One region of the Acidovorax sp. ST3 genome, then DNA from elsewhere that is predicted to be linked to it. Evidence: predicted binding sites of a transcription regulator. Region 1 holds the regulator's gene; the other holds the start of a gene.
The links. Region 1 encodes sigma-54, which starts transcription at its own class of promoters, with help from an activator protein. Its sites were predicted from a motif close to TGGCANGNAANCTGCTTT; they were not measured.
Positions count from the first base shown of each region.

Region 2: DNK89_RS09530 (nitrate/nitrite transporter) is a predicted target of sigma-54. The motif match lies at 5,320-5,337, and genes of this name have one in related genera.

Region 1 covers NZ_QKVP01000007.1:17,856-24,720, forward strand. The annotation lists gene argS (arginine--tRNA ligase) at 1-464, shown strand, start outside; gene DNK89_RS21260 (SPOR domain-containing protein) at 480-1,136, shown strand; gene DNK89_RS21265 (thiol:disulfide interchange protein DsbA/DsbL) at 1,229-1,885, shown strand; gene lptA (lipopolysaccharide transport periplasmic protein LptA) at 1,993-2,652, shown strand; gene lptB (LPS export ABC transporter ATP-binding protein) at 2,709-3,470, shown strand; gene DNK89_RS21280 (RNA polymerase factor sigma-54) at 3,559-5,157, shown strand; gene DNK89_RS21285 (thioesterase family protein) at 5,238-5,720, shown strand; gene DNK89_RS21290 (class I SAM-dependent RNA methyltransferase) at 5,717-6,865, shown strand, end outside.
Region 2 covers NZ_QKVP01000003.1:46,945-53,809, reverse strand. The annotation lists gene nirB (nitrite reductase large subunit NirB) at 1-1,718, opposite strand, end outside; gene DNK89_RS09535 (bifunctional protein-serine/threonine kinase/phosphatase) at 2,052-3,809, shown strand; gene DNK89_RS09530 (nitrate/nitrite transporter) at 3,923-5,137, opposite strand; gene DNK89_RS09525 (methyl-accepting chemotaxis protein) at 5,626-6,865, shown strand, end outside.

The DNA of each region.
Region 1 (6,865 bases):
TGCGCTTCTTCCTGCTCAGCCGCAAGCCCGACACCGAGTACACCTTCGATGTGGACCTGGCGGTGGCACAGAACAACGACAACCCGGTCTACTACGTGCAGTACGCCCACGCGCGCATCCAGTCCGTGCTGCGCGCCTGGCAGGAGGCGGGCGGTGGCGACGTAGCGTCGCTCCAGGACGTGGACCTGTCGGCTCTGGAAGGCCCGCAGGCCCAGGCCCTGATGCTGCAGCTGGCCAAGTACCCCGAGATGCTCACGGCTGCTGCCGAGGGCGAAGCCCCGCACGATGTGACCTTCTACCTGCGCGATCTGGCCGCCAGCTACCACAGCTATTACGATGCCGAGCGCATCCTGGTGGACGACGAGGTGGTGAAGAAGGCGCGCCTGGCGCTGGTCGCTGCCACCGCCCAGGTATTGCACAATGGCCTGGCGGTGCTGGGCGTGTCGGCCCCGGCCAGAATGTAAGCAGTTACTACCAATATGAAAAAGCAACAGACGGGCGGGACCATTGTCGGCTTCATCGTCGGGGTCATTGTGGGCCTGGGCGCGGCGCTGGCCGTGGCCGTGTACGTGACCAAGGTGCCGGTGCCGTTCCTGAACAAGGGCAACGGCCGCGGCGCAGACATGGACGCTGCGGAGTCCCAGAAAAACAAGAACTGGGACCCGAACTCGCCGCTGTATGGCAAGAACCCGGCCCGCCCTGCGGCGCCTCCGGTGGCCGCAGCTGCGTCAGCCCCTGCGTCGGCACCAGCGCCTGAGGTGCGCGCCGCCGCATCGGCCGCCAAGCCGGCTGCGAGCAAGCCAGATGCCAAAGCCGAGGCCAAGGCAGAGAGCAAGCCGGGCGCAGACCCGCTGGGCGACTTGGCCGTGGCCAAGGCAGCCGCCAAGGGCAGCGTGGACCCTTTTGACTACTTTGTGCAGGCAGGTGCCTTCCGCACCCAGGCCGACGCCGACGCCCAGCGCGCCAAGCTGGCCATGCTGGGCTGGGAGGCCCGCGTGAGCGAGCGTGAGCAAAATGGCCGGGCGGTGTTCCGGGTGCGCATCGGCCCCTTCACCAAGCGGGACGATGCCGAGGTGCTCAAAGAGAAACTCGACGGCGCCGGGCTGGAATCGGCGCTGGTGCGCGTGCAGCGCTGAAGCGCTTGCAAAAGCGGCGCCACCGCCAGGGCTGAACTTTTTGTAAAGGGATGTCTCACATCCCGCATACCTGAACCAGGAGAGTCTTTGTCATGAAACGCCGTGAGTTTTCTTTGTCCGCCGCCTCGGCGGTTGCCGCTTCTGCCCTGACGCTGCCAGTGGCCAACCCCGCCATGGCGCAAGCCCGTCAGTTCAAGGAGGGCAAGGACTTCAAGCGGCTGGACAAGCCCGTCGCCCCAGACGCCCCCGCTGGCAAGGTCGATGTGATCGAGTTCTTCTGGTACAGCTGCCCCCACTGCAACGCCTTCGAGCCCACGCTGGACGCCTGGGTCAAGGCTGCTCCCAAGGACCTCTCCATCCGCCGTGTGCCCGTGGCGTTCAACGCCAGCTTCGTGCCCCAGCAAAAGCTGTTCTATACGCTTGAAGGCATGGGCAAGCTCGAAGCCCTGCATGCCAAGGTCTTCCGCGCCATCCACGTGGAAAAGGCCAAGCTCGCCAAGGACGACGAAATCCTGGCCTGGGTGACCCAGCAGGGCGTGGACGTGGCCAAGTTCAAGGAGGTCTACGGCTCCTTCAGCGTCGCCAACCAGGTGCGTCGCGCCTCGCAGCTGCAGGATTCGTACGGTGTCGAAGGCGTGCCATCCATGGGCGTGGCGGGCAAGTACTACACCGACGGCACGATGGCCGGCAGCATGCAGACCGTGCTGCAGGTGGTTGAATACCTGGCCGCCACGGCGCGCAAAGCCTGACGAGTGGCCGACCCTGTCGGCAAGCTGTCCCAAAGGCCCGCGGATGCGGGCTTTTTTTCGGGGTAGGTACCATCGGGTGGCTACAATCATTGCAAGATTCGTGCCCTATGACCCACCGCCTACTCCCCCTCCTTGTGCTCGCAGCCCTGACCGGCCTTGCGGGCATGGCACATGCCGAAAAGGCAGACCGTGCCAAGCCCATGAACATCGAGGCCGACGCCCTGCGGCACGATGAACTCAAGCAGACCAGCGTGTTCTCGGGCCGCGTGGTGATGACCAAGGGCACCATCGTGCTGCGCGGCGCGCGGCTGGATGTGCGCCAGGACGCCGACGGCTACCAGTACGGCGTGGTCACGGCCGAGGCAGGCAAACGGGCGTTCTTCCGCCAAAAGCGCGACACCGTGGCCGGAGCGCCGGATGAGTTCATCGAAGGCGAAAGCGAAGTCATCGAATACGACGGCAAGGCCGACAACGTGCGCTTCATCACCCGCGCCGAACTGCGCCGCTACCGTGGGTCGGTGCTGAACGATGAGATCACCGGCGCCGTGATCGTTTACAACAACCTCACCGACGTGTTCACCGTCGATGGCCAGAAGGCGCCTGCGTCTTCGGCTGCGGCCGGCGACGCCCCCACGTCTGGCGGCCGCGTGCGCGCCGTGCTGGCACCCAAGGACCCGCCGCCCGGTACGGCAGCCCCCGCCAAGGCGCCCGAGTCGCCCGCACCGGCGCTGCGCCCCAGTAACACCCTTGGCGGCGGCGCCAAGTGAGCGGGCCCGTGGTGAGTACTGGTCCCGAGACCCCGGCGACCCCTGCGAACAGCCGTCTGGGGCCTGATTCGCAGTCGGGCAGCCGCCTGGAGGTGCAGCACCTAGCCAAGTCCTATGGCAGCCGCAAGGTCGTCAAGGACGTGTCCCTGGAGGTGCAAAAAGGCGAAGTCGTGGGCCTGCTGGGCCCCAATGGCGCGGGCAAGACCACTTCGTTCTACATGATCGTGGGCTTGGTACGCAGCGATGCGGGTGACATCCGTATCGACGGCCAGTCCGTGGCCCACATGCCCATCCATCGCCGGTCGCGCCTGGGGCTGTCGTACCTGCCGCAAGAAGCCTCCATCTTCCGCAAGCTCACCGTCGAAGAAAACGTGCGCGCCGTGCTGGAACTGCAGCGCGCCGACGACGGCCAGCCGCTGTCGCGCGACGCCATCGAAGAGCGCCTGACGGCCCTGCTACAAGAGCTGCGCGTGGACCACCTGCGGGCTTCACCTGCCCTGGCGCTGTCGGGCGGCGAGCGCCGCCGCGTCGAGATTGCCCGTGCCCTGGCCACCCAGCCGCGCTTCATCCTGCTGGACGAGCCCTTTGCGGGCATCGACCCCATCGCCGTGATTGAAATCCAGCGCATCATCGGCTTCCTGAAGGCGCGCGGCATTGGGGTGCTCATCACCGATCACAACGTGCGCGAGACGCTGGGCATCTGCGACCACGCCTTCATCATCAGCGACGGCCGTGTGCTGGCGCAGGGCACGCCGTCCGAGATCGTGGACAACGCGGAGGTCCGAAGGGTGTACCTCGGCGAACACTTCAGGATGTAGACATGGCCCCCACGCTTGTCACTTCGTGTACCGCGCTGCCCCCCGAGGGGGCCTTCGCGCCTTGGGGCGGCCCGGCGGCGCTCAATCAATGAAGCCTGGACTGTCGCTGCGCGTCTCGCAGCACCTTGCACTGACCCCCCAGCTCCAGCAGTCCATCCGGCTGCTGCAGTTGTCCACGCTCGAACTCTCGCAGGAAGTCGAGCAGATGCTCGACGAAAACCCGTTCCTCGAACGCAATGCCGACGAAGCCCCGCGCGAGGAATTTGGCCTGGAAGCCGCCGATACGCCCGCGCAGGCCGACGACTACAGTGCCGATGATGCTATGTTTTCAGGAGCTGCTGGCGCAAGCAGTACTAGCGCTGACAGCCAAAACGACGCTGAAATCTCCGGTGGAGGCTCCGACGAGCCCGACTGGAGCGGCGACGGCACCGTCGAGATGGCGCCCAACGATGCCGAGTGGGGCGGCGACGCCCCAGCGCGCACCCGCAACGACACGGAAGGCGACGAAGCCGATGCCACCGAGCTGGCCCGTTCCCACGAGTCGCTGACGGCCTTTTTGCACCGCCAGGCGCTGTCGCTGCGCCTGTCCGAAGTGGACACGGCCGCGCTGCGTTTTCTTATCGAATCGCTGAACGACGACGGCTACCTCGAAGAGCCGCTGGAAGAACTCGCCATCAGCCTCGCCGGGCCCGACGACCTGGAACAGATCGAAGAGCTGGTGCACCGCTTCACGGTGGCCCAGCGCCTGCTGCAAAGCCTGGAACCTGTGGGCGTGGGCGCGCGCAACCTGTCCGAGTGCCTGACGCTGCAGCTCACGGCGCTGGCGGCCGACGAAGACAGCGACGCCGACCCCGAGACCGTGCAGACCGCTCTGCGCATCTGCCAGCAGCCGCTGGAGATGCTGGCGCGCCGGGACATCCGCCGTCTGACGCAGCTGTGCAGCGAAGGCGGCGTGGCTGGAGAAGAGCGCACCCGCGCTGCCATGGCACTCATCGCCCGCCTGGAACCACGCCCGGGCCGCAAGTTTGCCGACGTGGAGCGCAACATCATCGTGCCCGACGTCATCGTGCGCAAAGCTGGTCGCGCCAATGGCAGCGGCCAGCAGAACTTCATCGTGCAGCTCAACCCCGACGTGATGCCCCGCCTGCGCGTGCACGACATCTACGCAGGCGCGCTGCGCGGCCACAAGGGCGGCGAGGGCCACCAGGGCATGCAGCAGCGCCTGCAGGAGGCGCGCTGGTTCATCAAGAACATCCAGCAGCGTTTTGACACCATCCTGCGTGTGTCGCGCGCCATCGTTGAGCGGCAGAAGAACTTCTTCACCCACGGCGAGCTGGCCATGCGCCCGCTGGTGCTGCGCGACATTGCCGACGAACTGGGCCTGCACGAGTCCACCATCAGCCGCGTCACCACCGCCAAGTACATGGCGACGCCCATCGGCACCTACGAGCTGAAGTACTTCTTTGGCTCCGGCCTGGGCACCGAAACCGGTGGCAATGCCTCCAGTACCGCGGTGCGCGCACTGATCAAGCAGTTCGTGTCGGCGGAGAACCCGGCCAAGCCGCTGTCCGACAGCCAGATCGCCGAAATGCTCAAGGAGCAGGGCATCGAATGCGCCCGCCGCACCGTGGCCAAGTACCGCGAGGCGCTCAAGATCGCGCCGGCGAATTTGCGCAAGGCGTTGTAGCCGCCTCGGCGGCTGGCGCACGGCGCGCCTGCGATGCCGTACCTTTTCTGTTGTTTCCGTATTACCCACCGCAGCCCACCATGGCCCGCATCGTCTTTGACCTTCCCCCGTACTTCGGCTTTGCCACCGAGCTGCAGATCTACATCAGCCACGTGAACCAGGGCGGGCATCTGGACAACGCGCAGCTGCTCACCCTGGTGTCCGAAGCACGCGTGCGTTTCTTCCAGTCGCTGGGCTACCCCGAGGCCGATGTGGGCGGCCTGTCCATCGTGGTCGGCGACATCGTGGCGCAGTACAAGTCCGAAGGTTTCCACGGCGAGACCATGCGGGTGGAGATGGCGCCGGCAGACTTCAATCGCTACGGCTTTGATCTCGTCTTCTGCATGACCGAAAAGGCCTCGGGCCGTGAAGTGGCGCGCGGCAAGATCGGCATCGTCTTCATCGGCAAGGCCAGCCGCAAGGTCGCCCCCATCCCGGACTCCATCCGCCAGCTGCTGCTGGCCCGCGCGGGGGAGCCTGGTTCCCCCGCAGTGCCCGAGCGCGTATCCTCCCCATCGACATGAACCAACTCCAACTTTTTCTCCCCTGCGCCGCAGGCGTCGAGGGCTTTCTGGCCGACGAGGTGCATGCCATCACCGGCCTCACGGGGCAAGACCTGCTGGTGGGCCGGGGCGGCGTGCTCTTGCGCGCCTCGTGGCGCCAGGCCATGCAGCTCAACCTGCACAGCCGCCTTGCCCAGCGAGTGCTGGTGCAATTGGCCCACCGCCCATACCGGTCTGAAAACGACCTCTACAACATGGCCAGCGATGTGGCCTGGGAGATCTGGTTCACCACGCGCCAGACCTTCAAGGTCGAAGTGACGGCCCAGCACAGCCCGCTGCAGAGCCTGAACTTCGCGGGCCTCAAGGTGAAAGACGCCGTGGCCGACCGCTTCCGCCACAAGAGCGGCGTGCGCCCCGATGTGAACACCCAGTGGCCCGACGTGCGCATCCACCTGCACCTGACCACCGACGAAGCCACGCTCTACATCGACACCTCGGGCGAGCCACTGTTCAAGCGCGGCTGGCGCGAGGACAAGGGCGATGCCCCCCTTAAGGAAACCCTCGCCGCCGCCATGATCGCCGCCAGTGGCTGGGACCCGCACGGCGACAACCCCCAGCCCCTGTACGACCCCTGCTGCGGCAGCGGCACCATCGTGGTCGAGGCCGCGCAGATCGCCTGCCGCATCCCGGCGGGCATGCTGCGTCGCTTTGCGTTTGAAAAGCTGCTGCCCTTCCAGGCGCACGTTTGGTCTGCTATCAAAAACGAAGCTGAAGGCGCAATATGTACTAGCGCTGTACCCATATTTGGCAGTGATGTGGCCTTCCGCATGGTTGATTTTGCGCAGCGCAACGCCGAGCGCGCAGGTGTGGCCCAGGTCGTGCAGCTGCGCGGTGGCGACGCCCTGCAGCGCATGCCGCCCTGCGACCAGCCCGGCGTGATGCTGCTGAACCCGCCCTACGGCGAGCGCATTGCCGCAGCCGGTACCGCAGGCCGCAACGCCAGCGAGCGCGCGGCCGACCGCGCCCAGGGCCTGGCTGTGGGCCGCGAAGAGGCGCAGACCGAAGACGGCGGCGAGTTCTTCAGCCAGCTGGCCACGCACTGGAAGAAGAACTACAGCGGCTGGACGGCCTGGATGCTCACCCCCGACCTCAAACTGCCCGGCAAG
Region 2 (6,865 bases), on a different contig from region 1:
CTGTAGGTGCCGTCTTTTTGGATGTTGGCGTGGCTGCGCTCGTTGATGGCGCGGCTTTGCGGATCGTCCTTGGCGTCCTTGGGCCAGGTGCTGATGAGGTAGTAGTTGACGGCGGGGCGGCAGCTGGCGCAGCCGTTGGGCGTCTTCCATTCCATGAACTTGAACACATCGCCAATGCTCAACAGCTTGTTGGCACGGATCGCGTCGCGCACCGCCTGGTGTCCGTGGTCGGTGCAGCCGCACATGGCCTTGGTCTTGGGCGTGGCGCTGTAGTCGCCACCGGCGGTGAACATGATGATCTGCTCGACCAGGCCCGTGCACGAACCGCACGATGCGCTGGCCTTGGTGTGCTTGCGCACTTCATCCAGCGTGAACAGGCCCTTGTCCTTGATGGCCTTGCAGATGGCGCCCTTGGTCACGCCATTGCAGCCGCACACCTCGTCGCTGTCGGCCATGGCCGATGCCTTGCTTTGGCCCTGGTGGCCCACGTCGCCGATGTTGCTCTCGCCAAACATCAGCTTGTCGCGGATGTCGCTCACGCTGCGGCCATCGCGCAGCAGCTTGAAGTACCAGCTACCGTCCACGGTGTCGCCATACAGGCAGGCGCCCACCAGCTTGTCGTCCTTGATGACCAGCTTTTTGTACACGCCGCCAAAGGGGTCGCTCATCACGATCTCTTCGGTGTTCTCTCCGCCCTGGAAGTCGCCCGCTGAAAAAAGGTCGATGCCCGTCACCTTGAGTTTGGTGGAGGTGAGCGAGCCCTGGTAGCGGCCAATGCCGAACTCGGCCAGGTGGTTGGCCAGCACCTTGCCCTGCTCGAACAGCGGGGCCACCAGACCATAGGCAATGCCCCGGTGCGCGGCGCATTCGCCCACGGCGTAGATGCGCGCGTCGGTGGTGGTTTGCAGCGTGTCGCTCACCACAATGCCCCGGTTTACGTGCAGGCGCATCTTTTCAGCCAGCGCGGTGTTGGGGCGGATGCCCACGGCCATCACCACCAGGTCGGCGGGCACCTCGGTGCCGTCCTTGAACTTGACGGCGCTCACGCGGCCCTCGGCGTTGCCCACCAGTTCCTGCGTCTGTGCGCCCATCAAGAAGCGCATGCCTCGGTCTTCCAACGACTTCTGCAGCATCTTGCCCGCCACGTCATCGAGCTGGCGCTCCATCAGCGAGGGCATCACGTGCACCACGCTCACGGTCATGCCGCGCTTCATGAGGCCGTTGGCAGCCTCCAGGCCCAGCAGGCCGCCGCCGATGACGACGGCGTGCTTGTATGTGGCGGCGGCGTCGATCATGGCCTGTGTGTCGGCAATGTCGCGGTAGGCCAGCACGCCCTGGAGGTCTTTGCCGGGCACGGGCAGGATGAAGGGGTTGGAGCCCGTGGCCATGATGAGGCGGTCGTACTCGGCGGTGATCACATCACCGTCTTTGCTGGTGGCGGTGACCACGCGGCGCACGCGGTCCACATCGGTCACGGTGAAGCCGGTGTGCAGCGTGATGTGGTTGTCGGCGTACCACTGCCAGTCGTTGAGGATGATTTCGTCAATCGTCTGCTCGCCCGCCAGCACGGGCGACAGCAGAATGCGGTTGTAGTTGGGGTGCGGCTCGGCCCCGAAGACCGTGATGTCATACAGATCGGGGGCAATCTTGAGCAGCTCTTCCAGCGTGCGCACACCGGCCATGCCGTTCCCCACCATCACCAGTTTGAGCTTTTTCATCGTGACTCCGTCGGTTCCATCGCCTAGGCGATGCCAAAAACAAAAAAGGCGTCCACACGATGCAGCTCCGACCTTCCATCGAAACCGCATGTGGGGACGCCTTCGTCCATACAACCCCTTGGTGCGCCGTTGCACCGCTGAATTGCGTGGCCCCTTGGGGCCGTTGCTTTGGTTAAGCAATGGCCGTGCCAGAGTTTGTGCACTGATCTGGGGTGAAAGCACAGGGGCCCGCCCTGCGCAGCATGCGCTTGGGGGTGGCAGCCGTGGACCGGGCTGCGCGCAGCAGTGCATGCATGCACCAGCTTGGGCATGGAACCTGCATGGAGCTGGTGCATGAGTTTTGAACTGGACATCGGCCACACCTCGCAGGCTGGGCGCAACGAAGTCAATGAAGACTTTGCCGCCCTGTTGCAGGGGCAGGGGCGCGACCGCGAACGTGGCGCCATCGCTGCCATTGCCGATGGAGTGAGCACCGGAGGCAACGGGCGCGAAGCCGCCCAGACCACGGTGAACACGCTGGTGAACGACTACTTCGCCACGCCCGACACCTGGGACACCACCGTGGCGCTGGACCGCATCCTGAGCGCGCACAACGGCTGGCTTGCGTCGATGAACCGGCGCCGCCAGCCCGCCGTGGGCCTGACCACGCTCACCGCCATCGTGCTGCGCGGCCAGTCGTACACGCTGGCCCATGTGGGTGACACGCGCGCCTATCTGTTGCGGGGCGGCCGGCTGCAGCTGCTGACGACCGACCATGTGATGGCGCAGCGCGACTTTGCGCATCAGCTCACCCGCGCCATGGGGCTGGACGACCATGTGGTGGTGGACTACAGCCAGGGCGAACTGCACAGCGGCGACCTGCTGGTGCTGCTGTCCGACGGCGTGCACGGCAGCCTGCCCGAGCGCGAGTTGCGCCAGTTGCTGCGGGCGGACGCGAGCGCTCAGGCACTGAGCGACGAGATCACGCGCGCAGCCCTGCGCCGGGGCAGCACCGACAACGTGACCGCACTGGTGGTGCGGGTGCAGGGCGCGTTGGAGGCCACCTTGCAGGACGAGTCCCGCCGTGCCCTGCAGTTGCCGGTGTTGCCACTGCTCAAGGTGGGCGACCCGGTGGACGGCCTGGTGGTGACCGCGCTGGTGGCCGACAGCGGCGTGCACCGCATCTACCAGGTGCGCGACCCGGCCACCCAGCGGCTGTATGCGCTCAAGACCCTGGTCCCCGCCCGCGCGCACGATGCGCAGGAGCGCGCCACGCTGGCGCACGAAGCCTGGGTGGCCCGGCGCATGCAGTCCGGCCACGCGGCGGTGCACCTGGCGCGCCTGAACACCTGGCCGCCCGAGCAGGGCGGTGCAGGCCCCGGTGCCAGTGCGTTTTATCTGCTCTATGACTGGCATGCGGGGCAGACCCTGGGCCAGCGCCTGCGTGCCCGCCAGCACCTGGGTGTGCCCCAGGTCGTGTCGGTGGTGATGCAGGCGGCGCAGGTGCTGGGCTGGCTGCACCGGCAAGGCGTGGTGCACCGCGACATCAAGCCCGACAACCTGCACCTGGGCGACGACGGCGTGCTGCGTGTGCTGGACCTGGGCGTGGCCCTGTCAGGCCGCGAGCCCGAGGCCACGCGCCGCCTGCACGCAGGCACCCCCAGCTACATGAACCCCGAGCAGTGGCCCGGCTACGAGAAGAACGGCGACCCGGCCGGCCAGTTGCCCGATGCGGGCAGCGACCTGTTTGCGCTGGGTGTCACGCTGTACCAGCTGCTGAGCCACGGGCGCCTGCCCTATGGCGAGGTGGTGCAGTACCAGCTGGGCCGCTACCACCGCGACCCGGTGGCGCCCAGCCGCCACCACCCCAGCGTGCCCATCTGGCTGGACCAGATCGCCTTGAAGGCCGTGGCCCGCCAGCGCACGCAGCGCTTTGAAACCGCCGAGGAGTTGCTGCTGGCGCTGGAACGGGGTGCGTCACGCCCCTTGTCCGCCCCGGGCCCACAGCCGCTGATGCAACGCGATGCCACGGCACTGTGGAAGATCGCGTTGGCGGTGAGCGTGCTGGTGAACCTGTTGCTGGTGTACTGGCTGCTGTTTTTGCCGAGGTGAGGCGATTGATTTGCTATTAGAAATATAGCTATCAAGGTATGAGGAAATTGCGCTGGGCGCCTACTTGGCTTGAAATGCGGCAAGGTGCTGCCGCGCCCTAACGGCTACGCCGTTCACGCGCCGCGCGCGCGTCCACCTTTCTCCGCCCACGTGCGGGTCCAGCGGATCTGCATCACCCGCAGCAGCACCAGCATGGCAGCGGCACACGCCGCAATGCCCACAAAGCCCCACAGGTAGGTGCCGGTGTACTGGCGTGAAAAGCCCATACCGTTGGGGATGAGGCCGCCGCCCAGCGCGCCGATCTCACCAATCATCGAGCCCGCCACCGCCGTGGACAGCGGCCAGCGCAGCGGCACCAGCTGGAACAGCGCGCCGTTGCCCGCGCCCAGTGCAGCAAAACACACCAGAAACAGCAGCATCGTCACCGGCAGCGAGTTCTCGGCCAGGCCACACAGCACCATGCTCACGGCGGTGATGGCCAGCACGCCCGTGAGCGTGTTGACGCCGCCCCAGTGGTCCGACAGCCAGCCGCCCATCACCCGCAGTGCGGCACCCAGAAAGGCCGCCAGCATGGTCAGCTGCCCCGCCTGCACCTTGCTCACGCCAAACTGGTCGTAGAAGTAGCTGGGCAAAAAGGCCGTCAGGCCGATGAAGCCGCCAAACGTCACGGCGTAGATCAGGCTGAACGCCCAGCCGTCTTTTTCAAACAGGCAGGCAATGTGCTCGCGGAATGTGGCGTGGGGCGCGAGGTCGGGGGGCTCCTTGGCATACACCGCCATCACCACGGCGGGCACAGCCACGCTCACGGCGGCAAAGCCATACACCGCCTGCCAGCCAAATTGCTGCGCCAGAGCGGGCGCCAGCAGTGCGGCTACCGCCGTGCCCACATTGCCTGCGCCCACGATGCCCATGGCCAGCCCCTTGAAGCGCGGTGGGAACGAGCCCGAGCCCAGCGACAGCGCCACGCCAAAGCTCGCCCCCGCTACGCCCAGCAGAATGCCCAGCGCCAGCAGGTCGTTGAAGGTGTGCACGAACAGGTAGCCATAGCCCATGGCCACAAAGATACCTGCCATCTCGACCAGCGTGGCGCGCTTGCGCCCGATGTACTGCGCCAGGATGCCCAGCGGAAACCGCATCAGCGCGCCCGCAAAAATGGGGATGGACAGCATCATCCCCATTTGCGTGGGGGAGAGCTGGAAGCTCTCGCGGATGAACGGCGCCATCGCACCGTTGATGACCCACACCGCGCACGAAAAGCCGAAGTACAGAAACGACGCCCACAGCGTGGGTGCGTGGCCGGATTTGAGGAACTCTCTGAAGTAATGCATGGGTGTGAGTGCAAAGGGCTGAGGGGGTGACCCCTTCGCCCGGCCAGAAAACAAAAAGGCGTCCACACGGACCGCGCGGGCTGACCAGCCCCAACGCACTCCATGAAGACGCCAACGTCCTGTTCGCCCAATCCGCCATTGCACCGGGCTGACACGCGGCCAGCGTTGGCCGCGCCTAGTGGCAAGCAATGGCTATGCCAGTGCCGCCAAAGGCGTCGCCAGGGCTACCGCCAGCCGTGCTGTGAATACTGGATAAGCCTCTGCAGCTATCAAAACTGAAGCGAGCGGTCTCTCTGTTGTTCACATTGGTGCATTGCAGCGGAGGGCGCTGCACAGTGTTGGTGTGGCGCACCAGGCTGGTGAATTCGCGATGGCGGCGCTATTTATCTGTTTCAAATCCCCGGCATTCGTCATAGGATGTTCCTGACTTTTCCACTGCCGAGTTGCCCGGTTCTGGAGCGACAAGGCACCCAAGAAATGGGGCTCCCATGCGCGTCAATTTGCCGGTCAGCCAGCACGAATATGCGTTTCCCAAGGGCCAGACCCTGGTGTCCACCACGGACCTCAAGGGCCGCATCCTGTACTGCAACCCGATGTTCATTGAGGTCAGCGGCTACGAAAAGGAAGAGCTTCTGGGCCAGCCCCACAACATCGTGCGACACCCCGACATGCCCGAGGAGGCCTATCGCGACATGTGGGAGACCATCGCCAAAGGCATCCCCTGGTCGGCCCCGGTCAAGAACCGGCGCAAGGACGGCACGTTTTACTGGGTGATGGCCAATGTCACTCCACTCATGCAGGGCGACCAGCCCACCGGCTACATGTCGGTACGCACCGAAGCGACGCGCGAGCAGATCCAGGCGGCGGATGCGCTGTACAAGCAGATGCAGGCCGAAAAACAAGCCGGCACGCTGGTGCACCGGCTGTCGGCTGGTCAGCTGGTCAAAGACACGCTTTGGGGCCGCGTGGGCCGTGCCCTGGCACTGGGGCCCATGGGCAAGATGATGGCGTGCACCCTGCTGCTGGTGGTGGCTTCGTGGTGCGCGGCCTTGCTGGGGGGGCACACGCTGTCGCTGGCCTCGGGGGCGGCGTGGCTCGGGGTGGTGGTGTTGGCGCTGGGCATGGCGGTCTACCTGCACCAGGTCACGGTGGCACCGTTGTCGCAAATGCTGTTGTGGGCCAACCGCATGGCGGCGGGTGACCTTACCCAGAAGATATCGGCCACGCGCAGCGACACCGTGGGCCAGCTGCAAAAGGCGCTGGCGCAGCTCAACGTGAACCTGCTGTCCATCGTGCGCGACGCGCGACAGGAGAGCGAGCACATGCAGGTCTCCACCCGCGAGATTGCCCAGGGCAACCAGGACCTGTCGTCGCGCACCGAGGCGCAGGCCAGCAACCTGCAGCAGACCGCCGCGTCGATGGAAGAGATCACCGGCACCGTCAAGCAGACCGCAGAATCCGCGCGCCAGGCCTCGGTGCTGGCCACGCAGGCCACCCAGGTCGCTGAGCGCAGCAGCAGCGCGGTGGACGGTGTGGCCGACACCATGAAGCAGATCCAGGCCGCGTCCGGCCGCATCAGCGAGATCACGCAGCTGATCGACTCCATTGCCTTCCAGACCAACATCCTCGCGCTGAACGCAGCGGTGGAGGCGGCCCGTGCTGGCGACCAGGGGCGTGGCTTTGCGGTGGTGGCCTCAGAGGTGCGCAGCTTGTCGCACCGCACGCTCT